Regions from separate parts of the Pantoea phytobeneficialis genome, predicted to be linked through region 3. Evidence: predicted binding sites of a transcription regulator. Region 3 holds the regulator's gene; each other region holds the start of a gene.
What was found. Region 3 encodes PhoB, which activates phosphate uptake and scavenging genes when phosphate is short. Its sites were predicted from a motif close to CTGTCATAAAACTGNCNNAT; they were not measured.

Region 1 (4,244 bases), 1.7 Mb from region 3:
AGGAACATTTAACCGTCAAAGCTGAGATTTTTACTGCATCAGAAAATCCCTGGGTAAACCATGACCTTTTTGGCGATAAGCTGGCAGCCGATTTACCTTCAGGTAGCAAAGTTACCATAAAGGTAAAAAGTAGCCTGGGTAATTTGCTGGAGGAACATACGGTTGAGCTGCCGGATGGACACCTGGATCGCTATAAGTGGCCCCCTTTTGCAGCCAATGAGTTCAATCAGATCTTTAAGCAGATTGTAATTGGTGAAAAAGAGGGAGATAACACCATCAACGTGATCGCTGGCTCGCAATATCGCAACCTGATATGGAAAAAAGAGCGCGCCAACCTGACTGTTGAAGTCTCAATTGATTAATCGTTGCCAGAACGGAAACAGAAGTGAACCACATTGAAGAGATGCGCGGCCAGGTTGGACACCGCTTATTACTGCTGGCAGGGACGCGTATCCTGTTACAACTGCGCAAGGATGGAAGTTGGGGCTTACCAGGCGGCTGGTTGGATCCTGGGGAATCACCAGAACAAACGGTGAAACGTGAAGTGAAGGAGGAAACCAATCTTGATGTACATCGGATGCAACTGTTAGGATTTTTTTGTGAGCCGGAATATACCCTTAACCAGGAGTACAACGAGGGAGACAACGCCGTAACGGCTCTCTATCAGGTTGATGAATGGTCGGGTGTGATGATCAATGATCCCAGTGAAAGCGATGAACTGACTTTTTTCTCATCTGATGAACTGCCGAAAAACCTGACAGAAAAGTGTCGGCACTCTATCCGTTGCTATTTGTCACATCAGCGTTAATTGTTTTCCCAACGTAAAAATCCACGCTTGCGCGTGGATTTTTTTAGGCTGGATTAGCTTACTTAATTCCCATCGCATCTTTCAGGGTGAAGAACAGGTCCGTCTGGTCAGTCAGTCCAACCACATTCGCCGCATGCGGGCCATAGGCAGCAATACGCAACTGAGTACCGGTATGCTCCTGTGAATCTTCTTCTGAGTTACCGTAACTGATGGTCATCACCGCGCCATCTTTGGTGTTCAGTGCCTGAGTCAAGCCTGGTGCTTTGGTACCATTTTCTACGATCTGGCTACTGTGCGCGTGATCTGCCGTCACCACGACCAGGGTATTGCCATGCTCGCGAGCAAAAGTCAGTGCCTGTTGTACCGCTTCATCAAGGTCAACGGTTTCACCAATTTGCCCACAAGGATTAGCGGCATGATCCTGTTTATCAATGGAGGCACCTTCAACTTGCAAGAAGAAGCCCTTGTCATTTTTGCTCAACAGATCCAGCGCTTTTTTGGTCATCTGCGCCAGTGTTGGCGTACTGACCGGGCGATCCTTATTCACTTCACAGGTGACTACCGGCTTATCAATATTGCCGTGATAACTGGCTTTCGGCCCCTGCCAGCGCACCGGCATATTACCTTCCGAGAACAGCCCCAGCAGCGGTTTGTTCTGATCCGCCTGCTGGACCGCATTCATACCGTCAAGGTTGTCCACCAGTTGAAAACCCAGTGCCTGAGCCTGCTCACGCAAAGTCTTGCCTTGATATTCCCCTGCTTTCGCCACTTCGCTGAAGGATTTAGCGCCACCACCCAGCGTGACATCCGCACGAGTTTTCAGCATCTGCTCGGTGATGGAACCTTTGCCACCCTGCTCCAGCGCGTTGCTCGGGCATAGCTCGCTGGTTTTTTCCGGGCCATAGCATTTACGTGAAGTGACATGAGCGATCAACGCCGCAGGCGTTGCATCCTGTAGCTCCGCAGTTGAAACGTTACCGGTGGCCTTACCGGCAGCTTTCGCCAGTTCCAGCAGCGTGGTTTGGTCTTTCCCATTCACATCGACGCCAATTGCGCCATTATAGGATTTGGTCCCCGTGGCCCACGCGGTCGCAGACGCTGCTGAATCCGTGACGTAGTTCGGTTTGTGGGTTTTCTTATCCAGCGAGTAATGGGTGTACTGACCGGTTAAAGGTAAGGCATCAATCCCGGGGAAAAAGCCACCTGCGCCCATTGCCTGATTACGTGCAGCAGTGATTTCTGAATCCCCCATACCGTCACCGATCAACAAAATGACATTTTTTGCCGTACTGTTACTCAGAGAAGCTTTGAGCGCCTCCGTTTGATCACCGGTCAGGCGACGCGCACCACCATGCTGAGTCAGGTCACCGGTGGCGGCACGCGAGTAGCTGGTTGCATCAGCAAGTGCTGCCGTCGCGAACAATGAGGTGATAAGCGGAACCGTAATCAAAGGTATCTTTTTCATTTATAAGCATCCTTATTCACAAATATAACCAAATGTTTCCGCTGACAAGTCTGCGACAATGCCGTGACACTTTTGTGACTGACACGCAATATTTTGATGACAGGATCGGCAAAACGAACAAGGCTAATGCAATCCGCTCAGAGCTTAAGCGAATAGAAAAAAAGGAGAAAATAGAGCTTGACCCTTTTCAGCTAACTCCCTATAGTAGCGCCCCGTTGACCCGCTGAGGTTGGCAAACAAAATGTGGTGAGGTGTCCGAGTGGCTGAAGGAGCACGCCTGGAAAGTGTGTATACGGCAACGTATCGGGGGTTCGAATCCCCCCCTCACCGCCATCATTCTGAAGAAGAGTCTGAACTAACGTTCAGACTTTTTTTTTTGCCTGTGCACCATACGTTGCGCACAAAAAAACCCGGCCGCAGCCGGGTTTTGTGTATCAAATCTCAATGGTTAACTGTAAGCATGTAGCGTACGCTGACACAAGGCCGAACGGACACAGTCGTCTTTGCCAAAACGAACCACGCCGATCATCTCATCTTCTTCGAATCGTCCCAAGGCATCCGCGAGTCCGGATGTCACTCCGCGCGGTAAATCGCACTGGGTAATATCGCCGTTGACGATGACGGTCACGTTCTCACCAAGACGCGTCAGGAACATCTTCATCTGCGCAGCGGTGACGTTTTGTGCCTCGTCGAGAATCACCACGGCATTTTCGAAAGTACGTCCTCGCATATAAGCGAAGGGCGCGATCTCTACCTTGCCGATTTCCGGGCGCAGGCAGTACTGCATAAAGGAAGAGCCGAGACGTTTAACCAGAACGTCGTAGACCGGTCGGAAATACGGGGCGAATTTCTCGGAAATGTCTCCGGGGAGGAAACCGAGGTCTTCATCCGCCTGTAGGACCGGGCGTGTAACGATTATCCTGTCGATATCCTTATGTATCAGGGCCTCAGCCGCTTTGGCTGCGCTAATCCAGGTTTTTCCGCAGCCCGCTTCTCCGGTCGCGAAAATAAGCTGTTTCGTTTCTATGGCTTTAAGATAGTGCGCCTGAGCATCATTTCTGGCTTCAATTGGTGAACTGTCTCGCACATCGCGTGCCATGCCAATTGCATCCAACCCACCCATCTGCACCAGCGAAGTGACCGATTCTTCTTCACGCTGACGATGACTGCGAGAGTCATTACGAAGCACTCTGCGGGCTTCACGACGCGCTTTGATCACTGCTTTCTGTCTTCCCATAGTGGCACCTTACAGTTGGTTTCATTTATCGCTTCAGGATTATCCTGTTGCGATGACGTGAACGCTTTAGAGGTTGACGTGGCTTCCTTTAGAGCCGTTTCGAGCCATTGAGAATAGTGTGCAACAACGCGCAAACGCTGTTACGCACCGGTAAGAAATATGAGATTGAAAAAGAACGAAGCTTGAAAAGTGAAGAGGAAACTTTCGAGGGAAAAAATCCCCCGCAGTGAACTGCGTATGTTGAAGGGTATTTACCTGTCCTTTGAAGGACCGAATCATGCGCGAACTCCAGTGACCTTAGCCACACATCTGACAACGCTTATGATTAAAATGCATCATATTTGCGGTAATTTGCAACAGTAATTTTACCTGGTGACCAACAAAAAGTGACCAGGCCCCGTAAGCAGTTCACAGCTTAAATTAAATTTGTTTTATTTATCATGTAATTGATTAATTCGACTGCGCATGAAGTTTTTAGGAGGATTCGGAAATCATTCTGACCAGTTAATCCAACTAAAAAACATGAAAGATCGCTGCTCCGTTTTCGCAGTCCGGTCAGTGGAAAGTACATTTATTAATCAATCGGGTGTAAGAAGGAACAAGGATGAGCTTACTGAGGTAAATGGCCCTTACCCAGCTTCTATTCTCACTGAAACGTTTCTTGTGCAAAACGTGCGATAAAAAACCCGCCTCATTAATGAGGCGGGTGACATCTCGGGAGAAGGATTTATTTG
Region 2 (4,244 bases), 1.3 Mb from region 3:
TAAATTGACGTCAATCAGCCCGGTGTAGAGGTCTGAATAATTCACATCAACGTGGATTAATGAGATTTTCGCATCATAAGGACGTGCCAGTGAGACGGCTTTTTCAACCAGTAACTGGCTTTCAGGGGAAAGGTCTACTGCAATCAGGATGTGTTTATAAGCCATGATATAACTCCTTTCACAAGATTCTGGGGGCAACCCGAATTCCTGCCACGTCACGGCTGGCGAAATCCTTTGCGCATAACGGCGATAAGCGCCACCCATCGAGATTTATGCTTTGCAGGCGGTTTGTTGTTATACCCCCAGTATAGCCAGAGTTGTTAACAAATGCTGCAAGGCGCTGCGCCGCTGTGAGGAAGATCAAGGGTTATCGCTTTTTTCGCTCGCGGTGAACGAAAATCATCGCTGGAAAAATTTTTACCAAATCTCCTACACTGAAAATGACGGTCATACATCTCCTGATGACTTACCGCCGGACTCGCAAAAAAACAACGCAATTCGATTCATTCAGTGGAAGGCTTTCTCGTGGAGCGTTTACAGCGTTGCGTCTCCACGTCTCCAGCCGGGAGGGGATCATGATTAGCACTATCGCGCTTTTTTGGGCTCTTTGTGTAGTTTGTCTGGTGAATATGGCGCGCTACTTCTCTTCTCTGCGCTCGTTATTGGCGGTGCTACGCGGTTGCGATCCGCTGTTATATCAATATGTGGATGGTGCTGGCTTCTTTACGTCGCACGGTCAGCCCAGCAAACAGGTGCGCCTGGTGCGCTATATCTGGGAGAAGCGCTATCGTGACCATCACGACGAAGAGTTTATTCGTCGCTGTGAACGGGTACGCGGGCAATTTATTTTGACCAGCGGGCTGTGTGGGCTGGTGGTTGTCAGCCTGATCGCGATGGCGGTCTGGCAATAAAAAAAGGGCGACATTGCTGTCGCCCTTCGGTGTCTGAAGCGGTGATTACACCAGCTTCAGCGCAATCCAGTACAAGGAACCGGACAACAGAATACACACCGGCAGGGTAAACACCCACGCCATCGCGATATTCTTGATGGTACGGCTTTGCAGACCGCCACCATCAACCAACATGGTCCCGGCGACTGACGACGACAGAATGTGCGTGGTGGAAACCGGCATCCCGGTGTAGCTGGCAATGCCAATCGACACCGCTGCCGTCACCTGCGCTGACATACCCTGCGCGTAGGTCATGCCTTTCTTACCAATCTTCTCACCGATAGTGGTCGCCACACGACGCCAGCCAATCATGGTGCCGACGCCAAGCGCCAGGGCTACGGCCATGATGATCCACACCGGCGCATACTCAACGGTTCCCAACAGATCGCTTTTCAGCTTGTTCAGGAAACGCTGGTCGTCAGCGCTGGTTTCCGGCAGCTTCGCCGCTTTATCGGCGGTATCGGAGATGCACAGCAGCAGACGACGCATCTGGCTGCGCTGGTCAGGTGTCAGGTCACTGTAGCTTTGCAGATTGTTCAGTAAGCCCTGAGCTCGCTGAATCGCTGGCAGCGCACGGGCGCTATCGCAGTGGAATTCATGCGGGCCATTGATGGACTCTTCTGGCGCAGGCACCGCAGGCGGCACCATCTGCACGATGTGCGTCAGGGTTTCGCTGTGCTGCTGGTAGTACTGCTCCAGATGGTTGACGGCATCACGGGTACGGGTGATGTCATAACCGGAGGCATTCATGTTGACCACGAAACCCGCAGGTGCGACACCAATCAGCACCAGCATGATCAGGCCAATGCCTTTCTGACCATCGTTCGCACCGTGTGAATAGCTTACGCCAATGGCGGAAACAATCAGGGCGATACGCGTCCAGAATGGCGGCTTTTTCTTGCCGTCGATTTTCTCGCGATCGGCTGGCGTCATATGAATACGCGAGCGTTTCTTGGTGCTGCTCCAGTAGCGGCGCAGCAGGAAAATCAGGCTACCGGCAATCACCAGACCGACAATCGGCGACAGGATCAGGGAAAGGAAGATATTCAGAACTTTTGGCAGGTTGAGCGCATCAACCACCGACGTTCCGGTCATCAGAGCATTGGTCAGACCGATACCAATAATGGCACCAATCAGGGTATGGGAGCTGGACGCCGGCAGGCCAAGATACCAGGTGCCGAGGTTCCAGATAATCGCAGCCAGCAGCATGGAGAACACCATAGCCAGGCCGTGAGCTGAACCAACATTTAATAGCAGATCGGTGGGGAGCATATGAACAATGGCATAGGCCACGCTCAAACCGCCCAGCAAAACACCGAAAAAGTTGAAAACACCTGCCATCACAACCGCCAGCTGCGCCCGCATCGCACGGGTGTAGATAACTGTCGCGACCGCGTTGGCTGTGTCGTGGAAACCGTTGATTGCTTCGTAAAACAATACAAACAGCAGGGCAAGAACCAATAACAGGCCGGTACTCAGGTCAAGACCAGCAAACAGATGTAGCATAAACGTTACGCCATTTTGGAGGACATGAACGCGGCGCATTATCCGCGACAACGTGCTGTATGGGAAAGGGAAATATAGTCTTTTTTTGTCTTAATGTTGCCAGTCACACGCCTAAACAAGGGAAAAATGCCGAAATATGAGTCATTTACAATATGACATATTTACGGCATTTTTTTGACACTGGCGTCAAAGAGGACAGATCACTACAATCAGCGCCTTTCGGGTGAAGTGAGAAAAAGCAGTGGAAAAGTTTGACGTTATCATTGTTGGCGCGGGTGCTGCGGGCATGTTCTGTGCTGCACAGGCCGGACAGCGTGGCCTGCGTGTGCTGCTGCTTGATAACGGCAAAAAAGCGGGCCGCAAAATTCTGATGTCGGGCGGCGGACGCTGCAATTTCACCAATATGTATACCGAACCCGCAGCTTACCTGTCGCACAACCCGCATTTCTGTAAATCTGCGCTGGCGCGCTATACCCAGTGGGACTTTATCGATCTGGTCAATCGTCACGGCATCGCATATCACGAGAAAACGCTGGGCCAGTTGTTCTGCGATGATTCGGCGCAGCAAATCGTGGATATGCTGCTGGCCGAGTGTGAAGCCGGACAGGTGACGCTCCGGTTGCGCAGCGAAGTGCTGAGCGTGCAGCGTGACGACGCAGGCTACACCCTGCAACTGAACGGCATGACGGTGCAGGCGGAGAAGTTGGTGATCGCCAGCGGTGGCTTATCGATGCCGGGGCTGGGAGCTTCACCGTTCGGTTATAAAGTGGCGGAGCAGTTTGGTTTGAAAGTGTTCCCGACGCGCGCTGCGCTGGTGCCTTTTACTCTGCATAAACCGCTGCTGGAACAATTGAACACCTTATCCGGCGTGGCGTTACCCACCACCATCACTGCGCAGGACGGCACCTTATTTAAAGAGGCGTTGTTGTTTACCCATCGCGGTTTATCTGGCCCGGCGGTGTTGCAAATCTCCAGTTACTGGCAGCCCGGCGAGTTCGTGACGGTGGATTTATCCCCGGCAACGCCGCTGGATGGGTTTATTAATATCCAGCGTGACGCCCATCCGAATCTCAGCCTGAAAAACAGCCTGGCGAAAATTTTGCCGAAGCGCCTGGTGGAAGTGTTGCAGGCGCTGAACCAGATCCCTGACGTCACCCTGAAGCAGCTCAACAGCAAGCAGCAGGGCGAACTGGTGCAAACCCTGCATCAGTGGCGGGTACAGCCAAACGGCACCGAAGGCTACCGCACAGCTGAAGTGACGCTGGGCGGCGTGGATACCACCCTGTTATCGTCAAAAACCCTGGAAGCACGCGATGTGCCCGGATTATATTTTATCGGCGAAGTGGTGGATGTGACCGGCTGGCTGGGTGGCTATAACTTCCAGTGGGCGTGGAGTTCCGCCTGGGCGTGCGCGCAGGCGTTGTCATCCTGATTACGGCAACTTGAGATTGATCAGGTAATCATACTGAATACGTGAAATATCCAGCGGGGCCCCGCCTTCAAAATAGACCTTCATAAACTCGGCAGGTCGGCCAACAATATCAACGCGCTGATAGGCTGAGCTGATAAATCGGGTCAGTATCTGCTGAATTGCCGCGGCCTGATCGCCCGGAAGTGCATTTTTACCGGTGACATTTTGTTCAAAAGTCAGGGGAGGGCTGTCTTCATCAGGTTTGTACTGTACGCGTTTGACATAGACGTCATTGCGGAATTCAGAAAATGCATTGTGGGTGGTATTGAACATATCGGCGAGATTTTTGATATGTGACGCCATCTGATTCACCGCCA
Region 3 (4,244 bases):
GCTGCCACCGCCTGCACCACCGCCGCCGATCCGGGAAACTCCGCCACATCAGCACGGAAGTCGCCCTTGCACAGCACCTGCTGCTTGAAGAAGCCCCAGGTGCCGGACGCGGAGTTACGTCCGTAGCGTTGGATACTACGCGTGGCCCAATGTGGATCGGTCAGACCGACATCCCCCCAGCGCTGCGGCACCTGCTGCGCACCGCACAGACGCGTTACTGAAAACAGCGCATCAAGCTGCTGTGGCGCAATTTGCTTCAGCGGATTGTCCTGATTGACCACCACCACCAGCGCATCCATTGCCACCGGCACCGCCAGCGGAGGATAGCCATAGCGCGCGATAAACAGTTGGCGCTCATCGACCTGCATCGGGCGGCTCATCGCGCCAAGCTGGGCAGCACCCGCCGCCAGCGCAGTGGGTGCCGTTGATGAACCCGCCGCCTGTACCTGCACATTCACCCCCGGTGACTGACGGCTGAAATCCTCGCCCCACAACGTCATCAGATAACCGAGGGTATCAGAACCGACACTGCTCAGATTGCCCGCCAGCATGGTTTGTTGCCCCTGCGCCAGCACAGAGAACGACAGCAAAATGAACAGCAGCAACGATTTCATGCAGGGATTCCACGTAGCGGCGCGATTTATCGCGCAGTCTTTTGAGCGATTTATCGCGCAGTTTTTTGGTGTTCCAATTGAACGGCGCGCGATAAATCGTGCCGCTACGGGGAAATCAGAACGCTTATTGCGCCACATTCTCCCGTATCTGGCTGGCGACGATCAACCGTGACGGCAGGATAAAGCTGAAACACGTTTCCTGATGCGGCACGCTGGTGATTTCCAGCCGGGCGTTGTGGTGACCGAGGGCATGCTTAACAATCGCCAGCCCAAGGCCGCTGCCACCGGTAGCGCGCGAACGCGCTTTATCCACCCGGTAGAAACGTTCGGTCAAACGTGGCAGATGTTCCGGGCTGATCCCTGGCCCGTTATCGCACACCTTAAACTCGGCACCTTGTTTATTACGTAGCCAGCTGATATCAATGCGCGTCCCTTCCGGCGTATGGTTGACCGCGTTATACACCAGGTTGGAGATGGCGCTGCGCAACTGTTCATCATTACCCAGCACTTTGAGATGCGGATCGGTGTGAAAATGGATCTCATGACGCCCCTGGCTCAAAGTTTCCGCTTCGCGCTGGAGCAGCAACAGCATGGTCGGCACATCTACCGTCTCTTTCATATCGAGGGCGGGAGCAGCTTCAATGCGCGACAGCGTCAGCAGTTGCTTCACCAGGCTATCCATACGTCGTGTTTGCTCCGTCATGGTTTGCAACGCTTTGCTGCGTGAACGTTCGTTCATCACCGAATCGTTCATCATCTCCAGATAGCCTTGCAACACCGTCAGCGGGGTACGCAACTCATGGCTGACGTTGGCGAAGAAGTTACGTCGCGCGCCCTCCAGTTGATGCATTTGCGTCACATCACGCGCCACCATCAGCCACTGCCCTTCGCTGTAGGGCATCACGCGAAACTCCATATGACGTTGATTATTCAGCACCAACGTCAGCGGCTTATTAAAGTCACGCTGGCGGATATAGCGGGAGAATTCAGGATAGCGCAGCAAGTTGAGGATGTTCTGACCATTGTCTTCCGGCCAACGCAGGCCGAGATGCTGTTGCGCCAGGCCGTTACACCAGAAAATGATACCCTCTTCGGTGGTTAGCACCACCGCATCCGGCAGCGATTCCGCACCGCTGCGAAAGCGTTTGATCAGGTTGCCCAGCTCGCGACGACGACGACGGTTACGCAACTGCATTTGATACAGCCCGTAAAACAGCGGTTCCCAGCTGGCGCGTCCACCGGGCGGCGTCATGGATCGATCAACCCATAACCAATGGGAGAGTCGCATCAGGTTCCAGAAATGCCACAACAGCAAACCCAAGACCGCGATCAGCAGCAGCCAGGGGAGATAGCCAAATACCAGACCTAAAATCAGTGCCGGCAGACAGACCAGCACCAGTTCGGTCAATAATCTCTTCCAGGAGAGTCGTTCCAGCACGGTAAAGACTCCGTTTAGTAGCGAGCAGAGAAACGATACCCTGTTCCGCGTACGGTTTGTACCATGCGATCGTGGCCGGAGACCTCCAGCGCTTTACGTAAACGACGGATATGCACATCGACAGTACGATCTTCGACATACACATTGGTACCCCAGACATGGTTCAGCAGTTGTTCGCGGCTGTAAACGCGTTCCGGGTGCGTCATAAAGAAGTGCAGCAATTTGTACTCAGTCGGTCCCATCTCCAGCGGCGTGGCTTCGGACATCACGCGATGTGATGACGGGTCGAGGCTCAGTCCCTGCATCTCAATCACCTCTTCCACCGCCATCGGCGAAATACGCCGCATCACCGCTTTGATACGCGCCATCAACTCTTTCGGGGAGAACGGTTTGGTGATGTAATCGTCAGCGCCCACTTCCAGACCGCGTACACGATCTTCTTCTTCGCCACGCGCCGTCAGCATCATCACCGGAATATCGCGCGTCATGGCTTCACGTTTCAGGTGCTTGATAAACTGGATACCGCTACCGCCGGGTAACATCCAGTCCAGCAAAATCAAATCCGGCCAGGGTTCGATGAGCTTCCCTACTGCGCTGTCATAATCTTCCGCCTCAATCGGCTGGTAATCGTTCTGTTCCAGCACGAAACATAACATTTCACGGATGGGAGCTTCGTCTTCCACAACCAAAATGCGCTTAGCCATTATTACTCCTGCTGATATGACGGCTGTCACTGGGATTTGCGGCGTCATTATGCGTCAGTTTTATGACACTTTTATGAAAAACCCAACCCTGGAAATTTAGTGGAAAAACAGAAATGTGACAGCCGTGAGGCGTTTTTTTTGCTTTCGTGGTGAAGTCGTTATAATTCCCCATCGCTTTTTCTGGCAGGGAGCATCCATGCGCATCATCCATACGGCAGACTGGCATCTGGGCCAGTTCTTTTACAGCAAAAGTCGCGCTGCTGAACATCAGGCATTTCTCGACTGGCTGCGCCAGCAGATTGACCAGCATCAGGTGGATGCGCTGATTATCGCCGGTGACCTGTTTGATACCGGCTCACCGCCAAGCTATGCGCGTGAAATGTTTAACCGCTTCGTGGTGGCGTTGCAGGCCAGCCGCTGCCAGTTGATCGTTCTGGCAGGGAACCACGATTCGGTGGCAACGCTCAATGAATCACGCGAACTGCTTGCCTGCCTCAACACGCAGGTGATCACCAGCGCTACGCCGCAGGGCGAGCAGCAGGTGCTGACCCTGAAGCAGCGCGACGGTACGCCAGGCGCGCTGCTGTGCGCCATCCCTTATCTGCGCCCGCGCGATATTTTGCGCAGCCAGGCCGGACAGTCCGGGCGGGAAAAACAGCTGTCGCTGCTGGAAGCCATCGAACAACATTATCAGCACTGCTTTGCCGCCGCAGAGGCGCAGCGCGCAGCACTCGGGGGCAAACTGCCGATTATCGCCACCGGCCATCTCACCACCGTCGGCGTAACCAAAAGCGACTCGGTGCGTGATATCTACATCGGCACCCTCGATGCCTTTCCGGCGCAGGCATTCCCTGCGGCGGATTACATCGCACTCGGCCATATTCACCGAGCACAACGCATTGCTGACAGCGATCATATTCGCTACAGCGGTTCGCCCATTCCACTCAGCTTTGATGAGTTGGGCCGCGACAAGAGCGTGTTTCTGCTGGATTTCAGCACCGGCCTTGATGCCGTGACGCCGCTGACCATCCCGCTGTTCCAGCCAATGCAGATGCTGAAAGGATCGCTGGCGGATATCGAACGGCAACTGGCGCTGTTCAAAGAAAAAGAGGGCGAACTGGCGGTGTGGCTGGATATTGAAATCACCACTCAGGAGCACCTGAGCGACCTGCAACGCCGCGTGGAACAACTGACGGAAAACTTACCGGTGGAGGTGCTACTGGTACGCCGCAGTCGCGAACAGCGCAGCCGCAGCCTGGCGCGACTGGATAACGAAACCCTGAGCGAATTGCAGGTTGAAGAGGTGTTTGCGCGTCGTCTGGCGCTGGAAGAGGATCTGGATGCCGACCAGGCAGCACACCTTACGCAACTGTTTCGCACCACCCTAGCCGCGCTGGAGAACCCCTCTGCATGAAAATCCTGACGCTGCGTTTTAAAAACCTCAACGCCCTGCGCGGAGAATGGTTTATCGATTTTCGCCGTGAGCCA

Region 1: the regulator PhoB is predicted to act here: its motif matches at 2,335-2,354, upstream of phoA (alkaline phosphatase).
Region 2: the regulator PhoB is predicted to act here: its motif matches at 2,618-2,637, upstream of pitA (inorganic phosphate transporter PitA).

Annotation. Positions count from the first base shown of each region.
Region 1 is NZ_CP024636.1:3,646,755-3,650,998, reverse strand. Features, by position in the region: gene CTZ24_RS16825 (hypothetical protein) at 1-362, shown strand, start outside; gene CTZ24_RS16820 (NUDIX domain-containing protein) at 386-808, shown strand; gene phoA (alkaline phosphatase) at 867-2,273, opposite strand; tRNA gene CTZ24_RS16810 (tRNA-Ser) at 2,519-2,606, shown strand; gene phoH (phosphate starvation-inducible protein PhoH) at 2,722-3,510, opposite strand; gene putP (sodium/proline symporter PutP) at 4,238-4,244, opposite strand, start outside.
Region 2 is NZ_CP024636.1:4,085,771-4,090,014, reverse strand. Features, by position in the region: gene uspA (universal stress protein UspA) at 1-165, opposite strand, end outside; gene uspB (universal stress protein UspB) at 576-911, shown strand; gene pitA (inorganic phosphate transporter PitA) at 957-2,456, opposite strand; gene CTZ24_RS19045 (BaiN/RdsA family NAD(P)/FAD-dependent oxidoreductase) at 2,698-3,888, shown strand; gene CTZ24_RS19040 (hypothetical protein) at 3,889-4,244, opposite strand, start outside.
Region 3 is NZ_CP024636.1:1,031,171-1,035,414, reverse strand. Features, by position in the region: gene CTZ24_RS04645 (PstS family phosphate ABC transporter substrate-binding protein) at 1-614, opposite strand, end outside; gene phoR (phosphate regulon sensor histidine kinase PhoR) at 739-2,052, opposite strand; gene phoB (phosphate response regulator transcription factor PhoB) at 2,067-2,756, opposite strand; gene sbcD (exonuclease subunit SbcD) at 2,953-4,170, shown strand; gene CTZ24_RS04625 (AAA family ATPase) at 4,167-4,244, shown strand, end outside.